Linked DNA regions of Halorhodospira halophila SL1. The protein of the gene in region 2 interacts with the protein of the main gene of each other region in a pairwise test. Links are inferred from orthologs where the notes say so. Each region holds a gene or a part of one and is shown on either strand. Other genes may lie near its edges. The genes, in order: recO and recR.

Region 1 (3,308 bases), 230 kb from region 2 along the record:
CGAAGTGTTCCATCGGCGACCGACGGATAGCGAGGGGACTCTGTCGCGACTCCGCGCCAGCCTGGTCAATCGCTCCAGCCTGGCGGCCATCGCTCGGGATATTGAGCTGGGCGACCACCTCCGGCTGGGCGGCGGCGAACTCAAAAGCGGCGGCCACCGGCGCGACTCCATCCTTGCCGACGCCCTGGAGGCGGTGTTCGGCGCGGTCTATCTGGACGCCGGTTTCGAAACCGCAGCGCGGGTGATCACCGGGTTGTACCGTTCACGACTGGAGAGCCTGCCCGACAAGGCGGTCCTCAAGGATCCCAAGACCCGTCTGCAGGAGGTTCTGCAGTCGACTCGCCGGCCGCTGCCGGGTTACCAGGTCCTGGATGTCCGGGGGCGAGCCCATCATCAGCGGTTTCAGGTCGAGTGCCGGCTCAGCGACAGCGAACAAACGACCCTCGGCGAGGCCGGCAGCCGCAGGCAGGCCGAGCAGCGGGCCGCCGAGGCGATGCTGGTCGAAATCGGAGCCGAGTCGGCGGAAGGAGGAGGGTCCGGGCATGAATGAACCATCCAGTGATGCCATCCCGACAGTGGAGCACAGCGGCCTGTGCGCCCTCGTCGGTCGGCCCAACGTCGGCAAGTCGACCCTGCTCAACGCCTTGTTAGGCGAGAAGGTCAGCATCGTCACGCGCAAGCCGCAGACCACGCGCCATCGTATCCTCGGCGTGCTCAATCGTCCCGATGCTCAGATGGTGCTGGTGGACACCCCGGGCATGCATCAGTCCGCCAAGCGGGCCCTGAATCGTCAGCTCAATCGTGCCGCTCACGGTGCCCTGGAAGACATCGATGTGGTGGTCTTCGTGGTCCGCGGCACCGAGTGGAAGGAAGATGACCAGCGGGTCCTGGAGCGCCTTGCTGACGTGGACGCCCCGGTAATTGTGGCGGTGAACCAGGTCGATCGGGTCCAGGACAAGCGACTGCTCCTGCCGCATCTGGAGTGGCTGGCTGAGCAGCGGGATTTCGCTGCGCTGGTGCCGGTCTCGGCGACACGCGGGGAGAACCTGGACGCCCTGGAGCGGGAGACCATCCAGCGATTGCCGTCGGGTCCGCCGCTGTTCCCGGCCGATCAGATCACCGATCGCGATCTGGGTTTCCGGCTCGGTGAGCTGGTCCGCGAGCAGCTCATGCTCAACCTCGGGGACGAGCTGCCGTACACCACCAGCGTGCAGATCGAACAGCTTCACCGTGAGGAAGGCATGACCCGCGTGGCGGCGGTCATCTGGGTCGAGAGCGATGGGCAGAAACCGATCGTGATCGGCCGCGGCGGAGAACGGCTGAAGAAGATCGGTCGCAGCGCCCGGTTGCAGATGGAGAACCTGCTCGGCGAGCGGGTCCACCTGGAACTCTGGACCAAGATCAAGGAGCAGTGGACGAACGATCGCCGGGCGCTGGACGAGCTCGGGTATACGGATTGAACGGCGCGCAGGGGCAGCCGGCCTGGGTGCTTCACCGCCGCGCCTTTCGGGAGAGCAGCACCCTGGTGGAACTGTTCAGCCAAGAGTATGGACGCATCGGCGCGGTCGCCAACGGCGTGCGGCGACGGGGCTGGAGCGGGCAACTCGAGCCCTTCATCCCGCTTCAGGTGAGCTGGCGTGGGCGCGGCGACCTCAAGACTCTGACCACCGTCGATCAGGCAGGACGCGGTTACGCCCTGCGGGGCGGGGCGCTGGCGTGCGGTTTTTACATGGCGGAAGTTCTGCTGGCCCTGACCCGTCGTGAGGACCCGCACCCGCGCACGTGGGAACGCTACGCCGTAGCCGTGGATTGCCTGGCCACGGACGATGCGGAGCCTGCACTGCGGCGCTTCGAGCTGGCCCTTCTTGAAGAGAGCGGCTACGGGTTGGAATTGGAACAGGACGTCCACGGCGAGCCGGTCGTGGCGCAGGCGCGATATCGTTACTCCCCGGAACGGGGGGCGGACCGGGCAGGCACGGGCGAGTGCGGCGTGGAGGTCAGTGGTGCCACACTGCTGGCACTAGCGGCCACGGAAGGGCAGGGGTTGTCTGAAGAACCGGTGCGCAGCGAGGCGCGGCGGCTGATGCGGGCGGTGATCCAGCAGCATCTGGGTGGGCGCCGACTGCGCAGTCGCGAGATGTTCCGCTCGCTGCGCGATTGATGGGACGGCATTCTGGGAGACCTATGTCCACAGGGCGTATTCAACTCGGTGTCAATATCGATCACGTCGCCACGCTGCGTCAGGCGCGCGGTACGCGTTATCCGGATATCCTCTACGCCGCGGCCGAGGCCGAACGCGGCGGTGCCGATGCGATTACCGTCCACCTGCGCGAGGATCGTCGGCATATCCAGGATCGTGACGTCGAGGAGCTGCAGCGCCACGTCCAAACCCGCGTCAATCTGGAGATGGCGGTCACCGAGGAGATGATCGGCATCGCGACGCGTCTAGCTCCTGCAGACTGCTGCCTGGTGCCGGAACGTCGCGCCGAATTGACCACCGAGGGCGGGCTGGACGTCGCCGGAGACGTCCAGCGGCTGGAGCAGGCCTGTCGCCGCCTCGGCGAGGCCGGTATCCGGGTCTCGCTGTTCATCGACCCGGACCCGGAGCAGATCGACGCCGCAGCGACCGCCGGGGCGCCGGTGATCGAGCTGCACACCGGGGCGTACGCCGATGCCACGGACGCCAAGATCCAGCACCGCGAGCTTGAGCGTCTTCGGGTCGCTGCGGCACGGGCCCGCGATGCCGGTCTGCAGGTGAATGCCGGACACGGTCTGCACTACCACAACGTCGAGGCGGTGGCCACGCTGCCCGCCATGGCCGAGCTCAACATCGGCCACGCCATTGTCGCCCGCGCGGTCTTTGAGGGACTGGCCCCGGCTGTCGCCGAGATGAAGCGCCTCATGCGGTCGGCGGCATGATCGCCGGCATCGGCACGGATATCGTAGCCGTGGTGCGGCTCGAACGCGCCCTGGAGCGGCACGGTGAGCGGTTTGCTCAACGCATCCTGGCCCCGACCGAGCTTCTCAACTTTCGGGAGGGCGGCGCCACGGCGGCGTTTCTGGCCCGCCGCTTCGCAGCCAAGGAGGCGGCCTCCAAGGCCCTGGGAACCGGGTTCAGCGATGGCGTGACCCTGCGCGACCTCGAGGTGGTCCACGATGTCCGGGGGCAACCGTCGCTGCGGTTCCACGGCGCGGCGGCCGAACGGGCGGTGGCCCTGGGCGTCAGCGAGGCAGCCCTGAGCCTGAGTGACGAGCGGGAATACGCCGTAGCTTTCGTGATCCTGGTAACCGGCTGATCGACATGGAGA
Region 2 (3,298 bases):
GTCTGGCCTCGCGCCTGGCCGCCCTGGCCCGCCAGGGCTGGCGCCACCCGGAGATGCCGCCCCTGCTCGACGCCCTCTCGGAGCTGCTGGAGCTCGACCACGAGGCCACCCAGGCCGAGATCTCCGCCGGCGCTGCCGAGGCCGCCGCGCTGCTGCCCTGGAAGCCCGTGACCTTCGCCCCGCTGCTCACCGAGGGCGAGGAAGACGGCGAGGCCCGCGCGCCGATCAGCGAGACCTCGGACAACCCCTACCTCTCCGACGGCACCGCCAAGGGCGGCGTCTGCCTCGCCCCCCGCCGCGCGGTGTTCGAGCGGGTGCGCAGCGAGCTCGAGACGCAGGATTACGCCCGCTCCGAGGCGCAGATGCGCCGCCGGCAGGGGCGGGTCACGCCCCGCGATTGCATCCTCAACCTGGTGGTCACCGGGCTCTACGAAGGCCTCGGCCTGAGCCGGGTGCTCTACGCCCAGATGCTCCCCGACGGCGAAACCCTGGCCGGACGGTACGTCCTCGGCGCCGCCGGCGATCCGAACTTCCACCGCTTCCGGGTGGACCTCGCCCGCCCCTCGCTCCTGCAGGAACTGATGGCGAAGCCGGCGGCGGTGTGGCTGACGCCGCAGCGCTACCAGCGCGTCCAGCACCGGATCCCCCCCGCCCTGCACGCCCTCGCCGACGGCCGCTCGGCCTTCCTGGCCGCAATCTTCGCCGGCGGCCAGCCCCAGGGGATGGTCTACGCCGACCGCCACCGCATCGACAACGCCCTCGACGAGGCGAGTTTCAAGGCCTTCCGGCGGCTCTGCGCCCTTGGCGGCCAGCGGCTCGCCGAGCTGTAACCGCCGCGGCCGCGCCGGTCAGCCCGGCGGCCAGGTCATCTGCCGACCACCGATCAGGTGGAGGTGCAAGTGGTGGACCTCCTGCCCGCCCTCGTCCTTACAATTAAAGACCGTGCGATAGCCGCGCTCGCCCAGGCCCTCCTGCTCGGCCAGGGTGCGCGCCACGGTGAACATCTCGTTGAGCAGCTCGCCGTCGGCGGCGGTCAGGTCGTGCAGCGTGGGCACGTGGCGCCGCGGGATGATCAGGATATGGGTCGGCGCCTGGGGGTGGAGATCGCGGAAGGCGATCACCTGCTCGCCGCTGTGGACGATCTCCGACGGCAGTTCGCCGGCGACGATCTTGCAGAAGATACAGTCGGTCATCGGTGTCTCCTTTTCCGGCCGATGCTCAGCCCTCGTAGTCCCGCCGCCCCATGAAGGCGTGGGAGAGGGTGCCCTGGTCCACCTGCTCGAGGGCGCCGCCCATCGGCACCCCGTGGGCGATCCGCGTGGTGCGCACCCCGCGCTCGGCGGCCAGGCTCTGGACGTAGTGGGCGGTGGCCTCGCCCTCAATGGTGGGGTTGGTAGCGAGGATGATCTCCTCGACCTCACCGGCCTCCAACCGCTGCTGCAGCCGGTCCAGCCCCAGCTCCTCCGGGCCGATGCCGTCCAGGGGCGACAGCGCCCCGCCGAGGACGAAGTACAGCCCCTGGAAGTCCGTGGCCTGCTCGAGGGCGAAGACGTCGGCGCTGCTCTCCACCACGCACAGCAGCGTCCGGCGGCGCTGCGGACTGGCGCACAGCCCGCAGCGCTCTTCCTCCGTGAGCAGGCCGCACTCGGGGCAGTGCCCCACCCCGTCCACCGCCCGCTGCAGGGCGTCGGCCAGCTGCCGGGCGCCGTCCCGGTCGCGCTGGAGCAGGTGCAGCGCCATGCGCTGCGCCGTCTTGGCGCCCACCCCGGGCAGCCGGCGCAGCCCCTCAACCAGCTCGCGCAGCCGCGGCGAGTAGACGCTCATCGGCTGCCGCTCAGAACGGCAGCTTCATCCCCGGGGGCAGGCCCATGCCCTCGGCCATGCCCGACATGCGCTCCTGGCTCTCGCGCTGGACCTTCTGCACGGCGTCGTTGACCGCCGCCGCCACCAGGTCCTCGACCATCTCGCGGTCGTCCTCGAACAGCGAGGGGTCGATCTCCACCTTGCGCACCTCGTTGCGCCCGGTCATCGTTACCTTGACCATGCCGGCCCCGGCCTCGCCGCTGACCTCCATGGCGGCGATCTCCTCCTGGGCCTTCTGCATGTCCTCCTGCATCTTCTGGGCCTGCTTCATGATGTTGCCGAGTCCGCCCTTCATCGCCTTCTACCTCGATCCTTGTCGCTACGGATGGTTGCCTTCGCCGTCCGCCGGCCGCACGCCGTGGAGCTGGCCGTCGAAGGCCTCGCACAGCCCCTGCAACGCCGGGTCCCCGGCCAGGGCCTGTTCGGCTTCGGCCTGACGCTCCTGCGCCTGCTGCCGCTCGGCCATCGCCGGCGTCCACCGGGTGGGGCCGATGTCGATCTGCAGGGTGATCGTCTCACCGAAGGCCTCGCCGAGGGCCGTCTGCAGCCGCTCACGCCGCTCGGCGTTGTTCAGGTATTCGTGACTCTCGTCCAGGCGCAGGATAACACGCGCCCCCTCGCGGCCGACCCACTCGCAGTGGGCGGCGATCATGCGCAGCGGGCCACTCAGCCCACCGACGATCTGCGTCCAGCGGGCCACCGCGTCCTCATCGGTCGCGCCCTCCGCACCCACGGCCTCGCCCGGGGGTGGCGCGGCCGGCTCGGGGGGCGCCACGCCGGCCGAGGCGTTCGCCGCGGGCCCGCCACCGGCCTGGGCACCGCCCCCGCCGGCCACCGGGGCGCCGCCATCCGTCCCCGAGCGGCCGCCGTCCGTCGGCGCCGCCACCCGGGGCGCGCCCTCCGCCGGGCGGAAGGCGTGCATGCGCAGCAGGGCCATCTCGAAGCCGGTGGCCGGATCCGGTGCGTAGGGCAGATCGCGGCGGGCGTTGACGCCGATCTGGTAGTAGAGCTGCAGATCCTCGGCATCGATGCGCTCGGCCAGGGCCAGCAGCCGATCGCGCTCGGGCTCGTCGTCGCCGATGGCCGACGGCACCTGCTGCGCCAGGGCCAGGCTGTGGACGGTGGCCACCAGCTCGGCCAGCGCCTCGTCAAAATCCGCCGCCACCTCGGCCATGTGCCGCGCCGCCGTCACCAGCGCCGCGCCGTCGCCGTCGGCCAGGGCGGTGAGCACCTCCAGCACGTGGCGGCGCTCGATGGCGCCGAGCATCGCCGCCACCTCGTCGTCCCGGGCCGCCCCCTCACCGAAGGCGAGGGCCTGATCGAGCAGGCTCAGGGCGTCGCGCAGGCTGCCGTCGGCGGCCCGGGCCAGCCGCGCCGCGGCGCCGGCGTCCACCGTCACCCCCTCCTCCTCGGCCAGAGCCAGCAGCCGATCGCG

Evidence for each region.
Region 1: the proteins of recR (region 2) and recO interact in binary tests that used the Escherichia coli proteins (3 or more experiments, as listed by UniProt). The link is inferred for Halorhodospira halophila SL1 from one-to-one orthologs.

The regions. Positions count from the first base shown.
Region 1 is NC_008789.1:32,650-35,957, reverse strand. Bases 310-3,308 are described here. They hold recO (DNA repair protein RecO), read left to right. Parts: upstream 310-1,456; coding sequence 1,457-2,161; downstream 2,162-3,308. Other genes in these bases: acpS (holo-ACP synthase), read left to right, coding at 2,916-3,296; pdxJ (pyridoxine 5'-phosphate synthase), read left to right, coding at 2,185-2,919; era (GTPase Era), read left to right, coding at 543-1,460; rnc (ribonuclease III), read left to right, coding at 310-550. In the rest of the region: more of rnc, read left to right, coding at 1-309. UniProt on the Escherichia coli protein: Involved in DNA repair and RecF pathway recombination.
Region 2 is NC_008789.1:263,195-266,492, forward strand. The notes cover bases 22-3,010. They hold recR (recombination mediator RecR), read right to left. Parts: upstream 1,825-3,010; coding sequence 1,219-1,824; downstream 22-1,218. Other genes in these bases: HHAL_RS01180 (HDOD domain-containing protein), read left to right, coding at 22-830; HHAL_RS01185 (histidine triad nucleotide-binding protein), read right to left, coding at 849-1,193; HHAL_RS01195 (YbaB/EbfC family nucleoid-associated protein), read right to left, coding at 1,835-2,158; dnaX (DNA polymerase III subunit gamma/tau), read right to left, coding at 2,183-3,010. Also shown: more of HHAL_RS01180, read left to right, coding at 1-21; more of dnaX, read right to left, coding at 3,011-3,298. UniProt on the Escherichia coli protein: May play a role in DNA repair. It seems to be involved in an RecBC-independent recombinational process of DNA repair. It may act with RecF and RecO.